DNA from 3 places in the Frigoribacterium sp. NBH87 genome. Region 1 is predicted to be linked to each of the others. Evidence: predicted binding sites of a transcription regulator. Region 1 holds the regulator's gene; each other region holds the start of a gene.

What was found. Region 1 encodes HrcA, which represses chaperone genes, less so after heat shock. Its sites were predicted from a motif close to TTNGCACTCGNNNNNNNCGAGTGCNAA; they were not measured.
Region 2: groL (chaperonin GroEL) is a predicted target of HrcA. The motif match lies at 1,458-1,484, and genes of this name have one in related genera.
Region 3: groES (co-chaperone GroES) is a predicted target of HrcA. The motif match lies at 2,947-2,973, and genes of this name have one in related genera.

Annotation. Positions count from the first base shown of each region.
Region 1 covers NZ_CP043650.1:89,651-95,484, reverse strand. The annotation lists gene F1C15_RS00435 (16S rRNA (uracil(1498)-N(3))-methyltransferase) at 1-4, opposite strand, end outside; gene dnaJ (molecular chaperone DnaJ) at 7-1,119, opposite strand; gene hrcA (heat-inducible transcriptional repressor HrcA) at 1,259-2,281, opposite strand; gene F1C15_RS16000 (DUF4870 domain-containing protein) at 2,530-3,069, shown strand; gene hemW (radical SAM family heme chaperone HemW) at 3,136-4,362, opposite strand; gene F1C15_RS00410 (DUF1990 family protein) at 4,365-5,156, opposite strand; gene lepA (translation elongation factor 4) at 5,161-5,834, opposite strand, start outside.
Region 2 covers NZ_CP043650.1:1,369,338-1,375,171, reverse strand. The annotation lists gene F1C15_RS06315 (DUF3263 domain-containing protein) at 1-149, shown strand, start outside; gene F1C15_RS06310 (LytR C-terminal domain-containing protein) at 170-802, shown strand; gene F1C15_RS06305 (cold-shock protein) at 1,115-1,318, shown strand; gene groL (chaperonin GroEL) at 1,525-3,144, shown strand; gene F1C15_RS06295 (cell wall metabolism sensor histidine kinase WalK) at 3,590-5,341, opposite strand; gene F1C15_RS06290 (response regulator transcription factor) at 5,450-5,834, opposite strand, start outside.
Region 3 covers NZ_CP043650.1:1,578,768-1,584,601, forward strand. The annotation lists gene F1C15_RS07220 (ABC transporter substrate-binding protein) at 1-1,206, opposite strand, end outside; gene rarD (EamA family transporter RarD) at 1,384-2,370, opposite strand; gene groES (co-chaperone GroES) at 2,565-2,861, opposite strand; gene F1C15_RS07235 (class I SAM-dependent methyltransferase) at 3,006-4,193, shown strand; gene F1C15_RS07240 (DUF4190 domain-containing protein) at 4,290-5,306, opposite strand; gene F1C15_RS07245 (DUF4190 domain-containing protein) at 5,501-5,834, opposite strand, start outside.

The sequences.
Region 1 (5,834 bases):
CCACGATCAGAAGTTGAGGAACCGGTCGCGCAGCTTGCCGAACAGGCCCTGCTGGAACTGCGACAGCTCGGGCGCCTGCTCGCGACGGCCGGCGGCGAACTTCTCGATCAGCTCGCGCTCCTTGTGGCTGAGCTTGGTCGGCGTCACCACCTGCACGCCGATCTTGAGGTCGCCGCGGCCCGTGCCGCGGAGCTTCGTGACCCCGCGGTCGCGGACGGTCAGCACGTCGCCGCTCTGGGTGCCCGGCTTGAGCTCGATCTCCACCGCGCCGTCGAGGCCGTCGAGGGTCGTCTCGGTGCCGAGGATCGCGTCGGACATCTGCACCTCGAGCGTCGCCAGCAGGTCGTCGCCGTTGCGGCTGTACGTCTCGTGGTGGCGGACCTTGACCTCGAGGTAGAGGTCGCCGTTGGGGCCGCCGGCCTGGCCGACCTCGCCCTGCCCGGGCAGCTGGAGGCGGAGGCCGGTGTCGACGCCCGCGGGGATGTCGATGGGGATGGTGCGGCGGGCGCGGACGCGGCCCTGGCCCTGGCAGGTCGGGCACGGGTTCGGGATGACGGTGCCGTAGCCGCGGCAGGTGCCGCAGGGGCTGGAGGTCATGACGTTGCCGAGCAGCGAGCGGACCTGACGCTGGATCTGGCCCGAGCCGTGGCAGATGTCGCAGGTCTGGGGCGAGGTGCCGGGCGCGCAGCAGGACCCGGAGCAGGTCTCGCAGAGAACTGCGGTGTCGACCTCGATGTCGCGCTGCGTGCCGAAGACGATCTCTTCCAGGTCGACCTCGAGGCGGAGCAGGGCGTCCTGGCCGCGCTCGCGACGCGACCTCGGCCCCTGGCGCTGGCCGCCGCCTCCCCCGCCGCCGAAGAAGGCGTCGAAGATGTCGCCGAAGCCCGCGGCGCCGCCGCCCCCGCCGAAGCCGGTCTGGGGGCCGAGGTCGTAGCGCTCCCGCTGCTGGGGGTCGCTGAGGACGTCGTAGGCGTGGGTGACGTCCTTGAACCGCTCGGACGCCTCCGGGCTGGGGTTCACGTCGGGGTGCAGCTCGCGGGCGAGCCGGCGGTACGCCTTCTTGATCTCCTCCGGGGTCGCCGAGCGGTCGACTCCGAGCACGTCGTAATGATCTGCCACTGGTCCTCGTCTGCCTCTGGTGTGCGTCTGCGCTCCGCGGGGGCCGCGGAGCGGATGTCTGGGTGGGATGTCTGCTGGTCGTGTGTCGTGTCTGGGGGTGGAGTCGGTGGTCGGGGCCGCAGGCCGGCGCCGGCCCTCGTCAGCGCTCGGAGAGCAGGGACGAGAGGTAGCGGGCGACCGCCCGGACCGCCGCCATGTTGGTGGAGTAGTCCATGCGCATCGGGCCGAGCACGCCCAGGCGGGCGATCTCGCTGCCCGACGACGAGTAGCCGCTCGCGAGGACGGACGCCTGCGAGAGCCCGAACGACTCGTTCTCGCGGCCGATGCTGGCGGCGACGTCGACGGCGTCGAGCTGCATCTCGCCGAAGAGCCGGAGCAGCGCCACCTGCTCCTCGATGGCCTCGAGGACGGGGTAGAGGTTGCCGCTGAAGTCGTCGCCGATGCGGACGAGGTTCGCCGCGCCCGCCATGACCAGGCGGTCCTGGCGGCCGGTGGCGAGCTGCTCGACGAGGCTCGCCACGAGGAGCCCGACGGTGGCCGCGCGCTCGGGCGGGTGCTGTGCCGGCAGGTCGGCCAGCGCGGTCGCGGCGGCGCTCAGGGCAGCCCCGCCGACGAGGGCGTTGAGCGAGGAGCGCAGCTCGCCGAGGAAGGACTCGTCGACCGGCGCGGGGAGCTCGACGACCCGCTGCTCGACCTGGCCCGTGTCGGTGATGAGCACCGTCATGACCCGGCGCTCGGCGAGGCTGACGAGCTCGACGTGGCGGACGCGGGCCCGCGAGAAGGAGGGGTACTGGACGAGGGCGACCTGGTTCGTCAGCTGGCTGAGCAGGCGGACGGTGCGGCCGAGGACCTCGTCGAGGTCGGTGGAGTCGCCGAGGAAGGTCTCGATCGCCTGGCGCTGCGCGGCGCTGAGCGGGCGGAGGTCGGCGAGCTGGTCGACGAAGAGGCGGTACCCCTTGTCGGTGGGGACGCGGCCGCTCGAGGTGTGCGGGGCCGCGATGAGCTCCTCCTCCTCGAGGAGGGCCATGTCGTTGCGGATCGTCGCGGCGGAGACGCCGAACTGGTGCCGCTCGACGATGGACTTCGAGCCCACGGGCTCGCGGGAGGCGACGTAGTCGTGCACGATGACGCGCAGCACCTCGAGCCCTCGTTCCGAGACCACCGCACACCTCCTCATCGCACCACGGGCCCGGTGCGCCCCGGGGGCGTCGACACGGACCGGCTGGCACTCGCCGTACCAGACTGCCAATGCTACGCCACCGGCCTGGCGGCACCTACTCGCGCCGCGCCTCCCTGTCCTATGCTCGGCGTGACGGACACCGGACCGCGCGGTCCGGTCGACGCCCTCGGGCACCGGCCCCTCCGGGGCGGGAGGCCGTCACCTCCGACCACGACGAACCAGGTGAGCAGATGACCGACACCCCGCCCGCAGAGCCGCACGACCCCTATGCCAAGCAGCCCGGCCAGGGCGGCCCGGCCGGCCAGCCCGGCCCGCCGCCGTACGGCCAGCAGGCATCGGGCCAGCAGGCGCCGCAGGGCGGCCCGCAGCCCTACGGCCAGCAGCAGCCCTGGGGCCAGCAGGCCCCGGGCGGCGGTGCCGGCTACCAGCAGGCCGGCCAGCCCCTCCGCCCCGAGGATGAGAAGCTCTGGTCGACGCTGATCCACGTCGGCGGGATCCTGTTCGGGTTCATCCCGGCGCTCGTCGGCTACCTCGTGCTGAAGGACCGCGGTCCGTTCATCCGGGAGCACACGCGTCAGGCGCTCAACTTCCAGATCACGATGACGATCGCGAGCGTGGTCGGTGCCCTGCTCTGGATCGTGCTCGTCGGCTACCTGATCTCGGCCGCCGTCGCCATCGTCATCCTCGTCTTCAGCATCCTCGCGGCCCTGGCCGCGAACAAGGGCGAGTACTACAAGTACCCGCTGACGATCGAGTTCATCAAGGCGTAGCCCGCCGAGGCGACGGCGTCGCCGCACCCACCGAGGCGCGTCTCCCCCGGGGAGGCGCGCCTCGCGTCACGCCGGGAGCAGCCGGCTGACGACGGCGTCGGCCATCAGGCGCCCGGTGCGCGTCAGCTCGACACGGCCTGCTAGGGCGGCGCGGCCGTCGATCCAGCCGTCCGCGATGAGCCCGGCGACCGCCGCCCGGCCCGTCGCGTCGAGGTCGCTCGTCGGCAGGCCGTCCCGGGTGCGGACGGCGAGCAGCACGCGCTCGACCCGGCGCGTCTCGTCGTCGAGGGTCTCCCGCCCCGCCCCGGGCGACTCCCCCGCGGTCATCCGCTGGGCGTAGGCGGCCGGGTGCTTGACGTTCCACCAGCGGACGCCGCCCACGTGGCTGTGCGCACCGGGCCCGACGCCCCACCAGTCCTGGCCCGTCCAGTACGACAGGTTGTGGCGCGACCGGTGCTCGACGCCCCTCGACCAGTTGCTCACCTCGTACCAGTCGTAGCCGGCCTCGGCCAGGCGGGCGTCGGCCAGCTCGTACATGTCGGCGGCCGTGTCGTCGTCGGGCTGCGCGACCTCGCCGCGACGGATCTGCCGGGCGAGCTTCGTGCCGTCCTCGACGATCAGGGCGTAGGCCGAGAGGTGGTCGGGCTCCTGCGCGAGCGCGACGTCGAGCGACCGCGTCCAGTCGTCGAGGGTCTCGCCCGGCGTGCCGTAGATGAGGTCGAGGCTGACGTCGAGGCCGGCCTCCCGCGCCCAGGCCACGACGAGCGGGATCCGCTCGGGGTCGTGGGTGCGCTCGAGCGTCGCCAGCACGCTCGGCACGGCCGACTGCATGCCGAAGCTGACCCGGGTGAAGCCGGCGGCCGCGAGGGCGCGCAGGTACTCCGCGTCGACGCTGTCCGGGTTGGCCTCCGTCGTGACCTCGGCCCCCGCCTCCAGCCCCCAGGTGTCGACGACGGCGTGCAGCATCGTCGCGAGGTCGGTGTGCGGCAGCATCGTCGGGGTGCCACCGCCGAAGAACACGGTGGAGGCGCGGCGCGGCGGCAGGCCCGCCCGCTCGAGCACACGGCCGGCCTGGGCGACCTCGGCCACCGCCTGCGAGGCGTAGTCGTCTCGACGGGCCCCGCGCAGCTCGTCGCCCGTGTAGGTGTTGAAGTCGCAGTAGCCGCAGCGGACACGGCAGAACGGGACGTGGAGGTAGACGCCGAGGTCGCGGTCGGCGACGCCCTCGACCACGGAGGCGGGCAGGGCTCCGTCGGCGGGGGCCGGGTCGGCGACGGGGAGGGCTCCGGGCACCGTCAGTGGCCCGGACGCACGTCGCGGACCTCGTCGGGACCGTGACGGCGCGACTCCTCGTCGTCCGCCGCGGCCTCGGCGGCGGCCGCGAGGTCGACGTCGTCGACGCTCGGCACGGTCTCGCTCGCGTCGCCGGTCTCGTCGTTCTGGCTCAGGGCCTGGAGGTAGCGCTTCGTGTAGAGGGTCTGCGTGCGCTTCATGAACGGCGACACGAGGCGCCAGCGCCACGTGCTCGGGCGCGAGAAGGCACGGATCGTCAGCCACACCGAGCCGTCGTCGGTCTGGTCGACGATCCAGCTCTCTTCTCCGCTCTCGGGGTGGCCCTCGAGCGTGCCGTAGGCGAAGCCCTTGCGCTTCGGCTCGTCGACGACGTAGACGACCCGCACCGGCGCCTCCACCTGGCGGCCCCAGGCAGAGATGACGAGCGTCGCGGTCGTGCCGGCCGTGAGGAAGGGCGTGCCGTCGGGCGCGTAGCGCGACTCGTCGGGGCGCTCCTCGCTCCAGTGCGCCGGGTCGACCGGCTCGCCCGACTCGTCGAACGTCACCGGCACGTAGCCGGTGTCGTCGGCGGGCGGCACGTCGTCGACGCGCACCGTGATGCCGCTGCGCTCCTGGATCTTCCAGGTCAGGGCGGCGATGCAGGCCGCCTCGAAGCGCGCGTCGCCGTGGCCCACCCGGGTGCGGTACTCGACCGGGGTGAAGCCGACCGGCGGGTACTGCATCAGGTCGGCGGCCTGGGTGGCCCCGACCTCGCCGTAGGTGGTCCGGGTCTCGGTGTGGGTGGCTCGGCGCATGGGGCTACTTCTTGTCCTTCTTCTCCGTGTCGCCGGAGAGGGCGGCGATGAACGCCTCCTGGGGGACCTCCACGCGACCGATGGTCTTCATGCGCTTCTTGCCCTCCTTCTGCTTCTCGAGCAGCTTGCGCTTGCGGGTGATGTCGCCGCCGTAGCACTTGGCGAGGACGTCCTTGCGCATCGCGCGGATGCTCTCGCGCGCGATGATCCGCGCGCCGATCGCGGCCTGGATGGGCACCTCGAACTGCTGGCGCGGGATGAGCTCGCGGAGGCGCCCGGTCATCAGCACGCCGTAGGCGTAGGCCTTGTCGCGGTGGACGATGGCGCTGAAGGCGTCGACCTGCTCGCCCTGCAGCAGGATGTCGACCTTGACCAGGTCGGCCTCCTGCTCGCCGGTGGGCTCGTAGTCGAGGCTCGCGTAGCCGGCCGTCTTCGACTTGAGGCTGTCGAAGAAGTCGAAGACGATCTCGCCGAGCGGCATCGCGTAGCGGATCTCGACGCGGTCCTCGCCGAGGTACTCCATGCCGAGCAGCGACCCGCGGCGCTGCTGGCACAGCTCCATGATCACGCCGACGTAGTCCTTCGGGGCGAGGATGGCGGCCTTCACCATCGGCTCGCGGACGCTGGCGATCTTGCCGCCGGGGAACTCGCTGGGGTTGGTCACGGTGACGGTCTTGC
Region 2 (5,834 bases), 1.3 Mb from region 1:
TCGCGCGCTATCAGCAGTTGCTCAACTCGCTCATCGACCGACCTGCTGCACTGGCCTACGCGCCCCTGGTGGTCGGTCGCCTGCAGCGCCTGCGCGACCAGCGCGCCCGGGCCCGCGCCGACCGTTCGTTCGGGCCCACGCCCCGCTGACCCGGAAGACCACGGAGACCATGCCGAAGTACCCCCGCGACCGTTTCGACGAGGTGCCCCGCGACCTGGAGAGGGTCGGGGCGCACCGCTCCGAGCCCCGCCGGGGGCGCGGCTGGGTGGTCGTCGCCTGGGCGGCCCTCGCCACCGGCCTCCTCGTCGGCGCCGGGGTGGTCGCCCTGGGCGTCCTCAACGACAGCTTCCAGTTCGTCGCCCCCAGCGCGAGCAGCTCGGCCGAGGCCGGCGACGCGACGACCGAGCCGTCCGACGAGGCGACCGACGGCGACGGGGCCGCGACCGACGGGTCGACCGACGCCGCCGGCGAGACGCCCGCCGTGACGCCGACCCCGACGGCCACCGCGGCCGACCCCTCCGACGTGCCCGCCTCGACGACGATCGCCGTGCTCAACGCGACGACGACGAGCGGCCTCGCCGGCCGGGCCGCGACGACACTCGACACCGCCGGCTGGACGGTCGGCAGCCAGGGCAACGCGCCCGAGCGCTCCGCCACCTCCACCGTCTACTACGCCACGGCCGCCGACCGCGCGGCCGCGCTCGGCGTCGCCGAGTCGCTCGGCATCGACGCGACGCAGCAGAGCACGGCCTTCCCGGGGGCGACCATCACCGTCGTGCTCGGCACCGACTTCTCGTCGTAGCGGGCGAGCGCGGGGGCGGTGCGACCGGGGCAGGGGCCCCGCTCCGCGCCTCCTCGGGGGCCTCCTCGTGCCCCTTCTGTTTCGGGCGTGTAAAGGATCGGGCCGACGGGCGCCCGCGGGTTCGTTCTGCGGCCTTCGGGGCTGTCGTCGGCGCCGGGGGCCGCACTAGCATCTGGTCTTGGTCGCCCCCTACGGCCCGCCCGCCCCGCCCCGAACGAGCGAGGCTGCACCGTTCGGGTGCGCAGGCCACTGCGTCGACCCGGCCCCGGCACCGACCGGCCGCCGTACGAACACAGCAAGGGGAGCAGCACCATGGCACACGGGACCGTCAAGTGGTTCAACGCGGAGAAGGGCTTCGGCTTCATCACGGTCGAGGGAGGCGGGCAGGACGTCTTCGTGCACTACTCGGCCATCGACATGAGCGGCTACAAGGTGCTCGAGGAGGGCCAGGCGGTCGTCTTCGAGGTGGGCACCGGGAGCAAGGGGCCGCAGGCGGAGTCGGTGCGGCTCGCCTGAGCCCCGCCCCTCGGCCCCTCGGCCCCTCCGACACGACGCCGTCCGCCCTCCCGGGGCGGGCGGCGGCGTCACGTCCGGGGGCTCGCCGTGGGCCTGCCCGGACGGCTTGCACTCACAAGGTGGGAGTGCCAGAATCGCTCTGGCACTCGCCGCAGGTGAGTGCCAAGTACCTCTGCTTCATGACGTCCGGGAGGGACGAGTAACACATGGCTAAGATCATTGCTTTTGACGAAGAGGCCCGTCGCGGCCTCGAGCGTGGCCTGAACATCCTGGCCGACGCGGTGAAGGTCACGCTCGGCCCCCGCGGCCGCAACGTCGTCCTCGAGAAGAAGTGGGGCGCCCCCACCATCACGAACGACGGCGTCTCCATCGCCAAGGAGATCGAGCTCGACGACCCGTTCGAGAAGATCGGTGCCGAGCTCGTCAAGGAGGTCGCCAAGAAGACCGACGACGTCGCCGGCGACGGCACCACCACCGCCACCGTGCTCGCCCAGGCGCTCGTCCGTGAGGGCCTCCGCAACGTCGCCGCCGGTGCCGACCCCATCTCGCTCAAGCGCGGCATCGAGAAGGCCGCCGCCGCGGTCTCCGCTCAGCTCCTCGCCGACGCGAAGGACATCGAGACCAAGGAGCAGATCGCGGCGACCGCCTCGATCTCCGCCGCCGACCCCACCATCGGTGCGCTCATCGCCGAGGCCATCGACAAGGTCGGCAAGGAGGGCGTCGTCACCGTCGAGGAGTCGAACACCTTCGGCACCGAGCTCGAGCTGACCGAGGGCATGCGCTTCGACAAGGGCTACCTGTCGCAGTACTTCGTCACCGACCCCGAGCGCCAGGAGGCCGTCTTCGAGGACGCCTACGTGCTCATCGTCAACTCGAAGATCTCCAACATCAAGGACCTCCTGCCGATCGTCGACAAGGTGATCCAGTCGGGCAAGCAGCTCCTGATCATCGCGGAGGACGTCGACGGCGAGGCCCTGGCCACGCTCGTCGTGAACAAGATCCGCGGCATCTTCAAGTCGGTCGCCGTCAAGGCCCCCGGCTTCGGCGACCGTCGCAAGGCGCAGCTGCAGGACATCGCCATCCTCACCGGTGGCCAGGTCATCGCGGAGGAGGTCGGCCTCAAGCTCGAGAACGCCACGCTCGACCTGCTCGGCCGTGCCCGCAAGGTCGTCATCACGAAGGACGAGACCACGATCGTCGAGGGTGCCGGCGACGCCGAGCAGATCGCCGGCCGCGTGCGTCAGATCCGCAGCGAGATCGAGGCGACCGACAGCGACTACGACCGTGAGAAGCTCCAGGAGCGCCTCGCCAAGCTCGCCGGCGGCGTCGCCGTCATCAAGGCGGGTGCCGCGACCGAGGTGGAGCTCAAGGAGCGCAAGCACCGCATCGAGGACGCCGTCCGCAACGCGAAGGCCGCCGTCGAGGAGGGCATCGTCGCCGGTGGTGGCGTCGCGCTCATCCAGGCCGGCAAGACCGCCCTCGCCGAGCTGCAGCTCGAGGGCGACGAGGCGACCGGGGCGAACATCGTCCGTGTCGCGATCGACGCTCCCCTGAAGCAGATCGCCTTCAACGCGGGCATGGAGCCCGGCGTCGTCGCCGACAAGGTCCGCGGCCTCCCGATCGGTCACGGCCTCAACGCCGCGACCGGCGAGTACGTCGACATGATCGCCGCCGGCATCATCGACCCGGCCAAGGTGACCCGCTCTGCCCTGCAGAACGCCGCCTCCATCGCTGGTCTGTTCCTGACCACCGAGGCCGTCGTCGCCGAGAAGCCCGAGAAGAACCCGGCCCCGGCCGGCGACCCCACGGGTGGCATGGACTTCTAGTCCGAACGGTTCCACGCTCAAGGGCGGTTCCCCTCCGGGGGAGCCGCCCTTCGGCGTTCCCGGGGTCGCCGCAGAACGCGAGCAATTCGTCGCTCGTCGGCCAGTCCAGGGCGGTTCCCGGCTGCCCGCCACCGCGCCTCCCCGCCTCCGCCAGTCGCTCGGGGCGGGGCTCGTAATTTGAGAGTGATCCTGGGCTGTGGGTCTGCCGTCCCGAGCGGTTGCGCCGCAGAACGCGAGCGATCCGTCGAGCGTCGGCCAGATCAAGGCGATCCCCAGCGTTCGATCGCCCGATCCCTCTCAAATTACGAGACCACGAGCCGGGAGGCGCGGGTCGGGCAAGCGGTGAGCGCTGGCTAGGCGACCGAGACGGAGCGGAGGGCCGCGGGGCGGGCGGGCGGTAGGCGCGCCGGGGGCCGCGAGCGAGACGCATCGGGCGGAGCGCGGGCTACGCGAGCGTGACGGAGCCGGGGGAGGCGGGGGCCTGGCCGGGCACGCCGGTCGCCGGCGTCTCGGGCGGGACGCCGTTCTCGGGGAAGAGCGGCAGGGCCACGCGGAAGGTGGCTCCGCCCCCGGGGGTATCGAAGACGTCGACGCTGCCCCGGTGAGCCGCCACGATGCCCGACACGATCGCCAGCCCCAGGCCCGAGCCGCCGGTGTCACGGGTGCGCGACGAGTCGGCGCGCCAGAAGCGCTGGAAGATCTTCTCGCGGATCTGCGGCGGGATCCCCTCACCGTGGTCGACGATGTCGATCGTCGCCACGCCCCGGCCCGGGTCGGACTGCACCACGAGCTCGATGGGGCTGTCGTGCTCCGTGAAGCGCATCGCGTTGCCCATCAGGTTCGTGATCACCTGCCGCAGCTTGTTCTCCTCGCCGAGCACGACGGCGGGCGCCTCGGGGCCGTGGCCGGCCGTGCCGTCACCGGTGCCGGCGGCGGCCTCGTCGGCGGCCCGCGTGGCGCGGGCCCGCAGGCTGCGCAGCCGGGCGAGGGTCGCGCCCGCGAACGACACGGGGCCCGTCGCCCCGGGGTCGAGGGCCGTCTCGGGGACGCTGGCGGGCGCGTCCGGGCCGACGGGCGCCTCCTCGCCGGTCTCCGACACGACCGGGTCGTGCACGACCACCGCGATGTCGCGGTCGGGGTTCGACGCCATGGTGTCCAGGGCGGAGTCGCGGGCGATCGTCACGAGGTCGACCGGGCCCAGCTCGAGCGGCTTCGACTCGTCGAGGCGGGCCAGCGCCAGGAGGTCCTGCACGAGCACGCCCATGCGGATCGCCTCCTTCTCGATGCGGTCCATCGCCTGGGCGACGTCCTCCGGCTTCGTGAGGGCGCCCATCCGGTAGAGCTCGGCGTAGCCCCGGAGGCTGACGAGGGGCGTGCGCAGCTCGTGGCTCGCGTCGCCGACGAACCGTCGCATCTGGTCGATGGTGCGCGCCCGGTCGTCGAACGCGCTGTCGATCCGGCTGAGCATGGAGTTGAGCGAGCGGTTGAGGCGCCCGACCTCGGTGTTCGGCGTCGTCGAGTCGAGCCGCTGGCTGAAGTCGCCGTCCGCGAACCGCGCCGCGGTCGCCTCGACGTCGCGCAGCGGGGAGAAGGTCGAGGTGACGAGCAGGCGGGTGAGCGCGGCGCCGAGAACGACGACCGAGACGCCGAAGCCCAGGAAGATGCCGCTGAATCGACCGATCAGGGCCGTGGTGACCGCCAGGTTCGTGCCGGTGACGATGGTCGCGTCGATGCGCTCGACCGACCCGCCCGACGTCGTCTGCAGCGTGGTGTTGTAGGCGAAGACCCGCCACTGCTGGTCGTGGGCCTCGTTGAAGACGCTCTCGGCCTCGTCGTTGGTCTCGTCGGCGGGGATGTGCACGGACGAGAGGTCGGGGGCCGTGCCCGCGGCCAGCTCGTCGCTGTTGTCGCAGATCTGGGTGCCGTCGGCCCGGTACAGGGCGACGTAGCTGCTGCGCGTGTCGCCGAACGTGACGGTGCACGACTGCGCGTTCGTCGTGTTCGGCGTCGCGCCGGTGAAGCCCTTGGCCGCGGCCTCGAGCGACATGTCGACCTGGCCGTAGAGGTACGTGCTCAGCACGGTCATCGTGCCGAGGCCGGCGACGAGCAGCCCGAGGGTCACCAGCGTGACCGTGATGCCGGTGATCTTCGTGCGGATGGAGATCTCGTTCCACCACTGCGACAGGCGTGCGTGCATAGAGGGGTCAATCTAGCGCGAGGCGCCTGGGAGCCGGTGAGGCCCCCAGGCGCCCGGGAGAGTGCTGGAGCGGGACGCGCGACGCCGGCGGGGCGGCGCGCTGGCCGATCAGGCCTTGGCGGCCTTGAGCATGTAGCCGAAGCCGCGCTTCGTCTGGATGATCGGCTCGGCCGAGAACTGGTCGAGCTTGCGTCGCAGGTACGAGATGTAGCTCTCGACGATGCCGGCGTCGCCGTTGAAGTCGTACTCCCAGACGTGGTCGAGGATCTGGGCCTTCGACAGCACGCGGTTCGGGTTGAGCATCAGGTAGCGGAGCAGCTTGAACTCGGTCGGGCTGAGCTCGATCGCCGTGTCGCCGATGGTGACCTCGTGGGTGTCCTGGTCCATGGTGAGCTCGCCGGCGCGGATGATCGCGTCCTCGTCCTCGTTCATGGTGCGGCGCAGGATCGCCTTGATGCGCGCCACGATCTCGTCGAGGCTGAACGGCTTCGTC
Region 3 (5,834 bases), 1.5 Mb from region 1:
GTGGATGTCGCCGCCGCCGTCGAGCGCGGTGACGCACTCCTCGAAGGTCGAGCACTCGGTGCCGTCGGTCGCGCCGGAGACCCCGGCCATGTTGGCCTGGATCGTGCCGGCGTCGGTGCCGCCGCCCTTCACCGCGGCGAGCGCGGCGAGGATGGTGGCGTCGTAGGACTCCTGTGCGTACGAGTAGTCGGCGAGGGGGCTGCCGGCCGTGCGCTGGTAGAAGTCGCTGAAGCGGGCCTGCAGGTCGGTCGACGGGAACGCGCCGGGGATGGTGCCCTTGGCGCCCTCGAGGGTGCCCGGGTCGAAGTCCTCGCTGTAGTCGGCCGTGTTGCCGTCCGACATGTAGACCTTGCTCATGTCCCAGCCCTGCGAGACGAGCTCGGGCACGATCGACGCGGTCTCGTCGAAGGCGAGGATGACGATGGCGTCGGGGTCGGAGCCGATCGCCGCGGTCACCTCGGACGAGAACGTGGTCTGGCCGGGCGGGAACTCCTGGCCCTCGCCCTCGGCGCCGTAGACGACGGTGCCGCCGGAGGACTCGATCGAGGCCTGGGTCGAGTTGCGGAGGCCGGTGCCGTAGGTGTCGTTGAAGACGATGAACGCGACGTTGGCGTTGCCGTCGTCGACGATCTGCTGGCCGAGCGCCGAGCCCTGGACGGAGTCCGGCGGCGCGGTGCGGAAGTAGTACGACGAGTAGCCGCTGAGGTCGGTCGCCGTGTTGGCGGGCGAGATCTGCACGATGCAGGCCGCGGTGATCTGGTCGATGACGTTCAGCGTGACGCTGGAGGACTCCGCGCCGATGGCGACGGGCACCTTGGCGTCGATCAGCTGCGTCGCTGCGGCGCTCGAGACGGTGAGGTCGTTGCTGTCGCCCGAGTCGGTGCTGGGGTCGATCGTGACGTCCTGGCCGAGCACGCCGCCGGCGGCGTTGATGTCCTCGACGGCGAGGCCGACGCCGGACTCGGCGGGCGGGTTGAGGTACGCGAGGGTACCCGTGCTCGGCAGGATGGTGCCGATGCGGAGAGCGTCCTGGCTGGGGCTGCTGGGCGCCTCGCAGGCGGCAGCGGGGTCGGTCTTCGCCGACGCCGACGCACTCGACGAGGAGGTGTCGTCGCTGGGCGTCGAGGTGGACGAACAAGCGGCGAGGAGGACGGAGGCGGCTCCTGCGAGCGCCAGAGCCTTCAGCCCTTTGGTGGATCGGATCATCCGTGGTCCCTTTCTGGAAGCGCGTGCAGCCGGACCGCCACTAGGCAGACGGTCCTCGCGATTGAGAAGAAACTAGGGCTCGATTGTTTCCGGCGCGTGTTCTGGTCGTCACTCAGGGGTTTCGTTAGCAATTCGTGACATGCCCTCAGGAGGCGCGGTGCGGGCCCCGGACGGACGTCACGCTTCGGCGGGCCGCGGCCGTGCCCGGCGGCTCGCCGACACCATGTCGACGGTCAGCACCACGAGGGCGACCCAGACGATCGCGAAGCCGACCCAGCGGCTGGTCGGCATCTGCTCGTGGAGCAGGACGACGCCGACGACGAACTGCAGCACGGGCGCGAGGTACTGGGTGAGCCCGATCGTCGCGAGGGGCAGCCGTCGCGCGGCGGCCGCGAAGAGCAGCAGCGGGACCGCGGTCACGACGCCCGAGCTGATCACGGTGAGGGTGTGCAGCAGGCTCACCGAGCCGAACACGACGCCGCCGTCGACGCCGGTCGCCGCGATCACGACGAGGGCGACCGCCGCGACGGGCGCGACCGCCAGCGTCTCGAGGGTCAGGCCGCTGACGGCGTCGACGCGCCCGCCCATCTGCTTCTTGACGAGCCCGTAGGCGCCGAACGAGAACGCCATGATCAGCGACGCCCACGGCACGCCGCCGGTGCCGAGGGCGATCACGACGACGGCGACGGCGCTGAGGCCGATGGCGGCCCACTGGGCGGGCCGCAGGCGCTCCCGCAGCACGACGACAGCGAGCAGGACGGTGACGATCGGGTTGATGAAGTAGCCGAGGGCCGCCTCGACGACGTGCCCGGCGAGCGTCGCGACGATGAAGGTCGTCCAGTTGACGACGATGAGCACGCCCGCGAGCGCCATCGGCGCGACGACGCGGCCCTGGCGCAGCAGCGCCAGGAAGGCCGGGAAGCCGCGCGTGACGGCGAGCAGCACCAGGCAGAACGCCAGCGAGAAGAGGATGCGCCACGAGACGATCTCGAACGGCCCCGAGGGCGACATGAGCAGGAAGAAGATCGGCAGCACGCCCCACAGGCCGTAGGCGCTGACCGCGTAGGCGAGGCCGGAGCCGGCTCGCTCGGCCGGGCCCGAGGGCCGGGCGGGGCCGGCGGGCTCGACGGGGGCGGAGGAGGCGCGGGCACGGTCGTCGGTCACGTCACGACTCTAGGGCGAGCCCCCGTCGCCGACCGGCCCGGTGCTGCCGTCGACCGTGCCGCTCCTGCCGATCTCGCGAACGGGCGGCCCGCACAGCGCCTCGACGGGACGGCGCCCCGCCTCGCGCCGCCCGCGCACGACGAAGGCCCCCGCCGTGTGGCGGGGGCCTCCGGGTGGAGCAGGGTGTCGACCGACTAGCGGACGATGACGGCGAGCACGTCGCGGGCCGAGAGGACGAGGTAGTCCTGGCCGTCGTACTTGACCTCGGTTCCGCCGTACTTGCTGTAGATGACCTTGTCGCCGACGGCGACGTCGAGCGGGACGCGGTTGCCGTTGTCGTCGATGCGACCCGGACCGACCGCCACGACCTCGCCCTCCTGGGGCTTCTCCTTGGCGGTGTCGGGGATCACGAGGCCGGAAGCCGTGGTCTGCTCGGCTTCGACCTGCTGGATGACGATGCGATCTTCGAGCGGCTTGATGGAGACCGACACGGTTGACCTCTGCTTTCTCGGAACTTCGTAGAACGTGGGGTGGCACTCACCACGTGCGAGTGCCAGGAACAACTGTAGGGGCCCGCTGGCACTCGGTCAACACGAGTGCCAGCGGCACGGCGTCGATGCGCGAGACTGGAGCCCATGGACACCACCGAGCTGCTCGAGATCCTCTCGCCCGAGGGGCTCCGGCTGCTCGACTCGCTGCCGGCGCGGCGGAGCGACGACGACGTCGTCGGCACGGTCGCGGCGCTCCGCAAGCAGGGCCACTCCCCCGCGCTCGTCGCCGCCGTGCTGAGCCAGGCCCGGCTCCGGGGCCGTGCCGTCGCCAAGTTCGGCGACTTCGCCAGCCGCATGCTCTTCACCGAGGCGGGCCTCGAACAGGCCACGCGCCTCCCCGTGGCCGCCCGGCACGCCGGCCGGTTCCGCGCCGCCGGGGCCCGCCGGGTCGCCGACCTCGGCTGCGGCATCGGGGGCGACGCGATGGCCCTGGCCGCCCTCGAGCTCGACGTGCTCGCGGTCGAGCGCGACGAGGTCACCGCCGCCGTCGCCGCGTACAACCTCGCCCCCTGGTCGGGCGCCCGCGTCGAGCACGCCGACGCCGCCGACGTCGACCTCGCGGACGTCGACGCCGTCTTCCTCGACCCGGCCCGGCGCACGGCGGGCCACAGCGGCACCAAGCGCCTCGCCGACCCGGCCGACTGGTCGCCCTCGCTCGACGTCGCCTTCGGGCACGCCGAGCACCGCCCGACCGGGGTCAAGCTCGGCCCCGGCATCGACCGCGAGCTGCTGCCCGCCGACGCGGAGTGCCAGTGGATCTCCGTCGACCGCGAGGTCGTCGAGCTCGGGGTCTGGTTCGGGGCGCTCGCGCGGCCCGGCGTCGGGCGGTCCGCCCTCGTGGTCACCGCCTCCGGCACCGCCGAGCTCACCGCGCCCGCCGACTCCGACGACGTCGAGGTGGGCGACCTCGGCGAGTGGCTCTACGAGCCCGACGGCGCCGTCATCCGGGCCCGCCTGATCGGCGACCTCGCCCGGAGCCTCGGCGCCCGGACGGTCAGCCGCGACATCGCCTACCTCACCTCCGACACGCCGGTCGAGACGCCCTTCGCCCAGGTCTTCCGCGTGGTCGAGGCCCTGCCCCTCGACGAGAAGACCCTCAAGCGCGAGCTGCGCGCCCGGGGCGTCGGCCGCCTCGAGATCAAGAAGCGCGGGGTCGACGTCGACCCCGCCGCGTTCCGCAAGCGCCTCTCGCTGCAGGGCACCGGCTCGGCGACGCTGGTGCTGACGCGCGTCGCCGGGCGACACACGGCCCTGCTCTGCGAACGCGTCTGACCCGGCACGACGACGGCCGCCGCACCGGGGTGCGGCGGCCGAGGTCGTCAGGAGGCGCGGGCCGGGCGGTGAGCACCGCCGCCGGACCGCCTCGGGTCAGTACCCGTAGTAGCTGCTGTCGGCGACGGTGCTGAAGAACGTCGCCCAGCCGATCCAGACGACGATCGCGAGGGCGATGCCCGCGTAGCCGACGATGAGGCCGGTCAGCCAGAACCCGCGCGAACGGGGCTCGCGCTTCTGGGCGATGTGGCCGAGCACCACTCCGGCGATCGAGAAGATGATGCCGGCCCCGAAGGTGACGACGAGGATCGTGATGAACGCGCCGAAGATCGACCCGATCATCGCGAGCAGGCTGAGCACGCTCGACGGCTTGGTGGGCCCGGCCGAGGCGTAGGGGGCGTAGGGCGAGCCGTAGGGCTGCTGCTGCTGCGGGGCGCCGTAGGGCTGGCCGTACTGCTGCTGCGGCTGGCCGTACTGCTGCGGGGGCTGACCGTACGGGCCTGGCTGCGGCTGGCCGTACTGGCCCGGCTGCTGCGGCTGCTGCCCGTACTGGCCCTGCTGCGGCTGCTGCCCGTACTGCTGCGAGCCCGGCTGGCCGGGCGCCGCCGGGCCGGTCGGAGCACCGTAGCCGGGCCGCGGCGGCTGGGGAGCACCGTAGGGCGCCGACGCGGGAGCCCCGTAGGGAGCCGACTGCGGAGCGCCCTGCGCCGGCGCCCCGTAGGGTGCCGACTGCGGAGCGCCCTGCGCCGGCGCCCCGTAGGGAGCCGACTGCGGGGTCCCGTACGGCGCCGACTGCGGCGCACCCTGCGCCGGGGCACCGTAGGGAGCCGGCGCCGACGGCGCCGTGCCCTGCGCCGGGCCGGCCTGCGGCGCCGCGAACGGCGAGCGCTGCGGGGCCGGGGTCTGCCCCGGGGCGATGAACGGGTCGTGGGCGGGGCGCGCGGCGGGCTGGGACGCGGCGCCGGGGAAGGAGGTGGGGGGAAGCGGCGGTGACTGCTGCTCACCCGCGGGTGCGGGCGGAGGCGTCGGCGCCTGCGCCGGCTCGGTCTGCGGCGCGTCAGCGGACTGCGGTGCGCGCCCGGACTGCTCGGGGGTGGTGTCGTCGGTGGCCATCAGGAGCCTTTCGCGTGCGGGCGGCGGAGCATCGGAGGAGTCGCGGTGCGGTGTCGCAGGTCAGGTGCGGTGCCGTGCGGTGTCGCCTCGACCGCGGCGGGCCGGACGGACGACGGGGCCCACGCCGTCGGCGTGGACCCCGTCATCGTATCGACGCCTCCGATGAGGCAGCCATGAAGCCCGTGGGCGTCGGCTCAGTACGTCGAGTAGTCGAGCTGGCCCGAGCTGGCGAGCGCCCCGAAGAGGACGGCGAAGCCGACGGCCAGCAGGATGCCGCCGATCAGCACGACGTAGCCGAGGACGGTGCCCCAGAGCGCCATGCCGCGCCCCTCCTCGCCCGTCTTCTTGATCTGGCTGAGCGAGATGTGCCCGACGACGATCGCGGCGATGCTCGCGATGCCGGTGAAGAAGCCCGCGATGCCGAGGATGAGGGCGATCAGCGCGAGGCTGTTGCGCGGCGCCGGGCCGTAGCCCGGGCCGCCGGGGGCGCTGTAGCCCTGGCCGACGGGAGCGCCGTAGGCCGGCGGC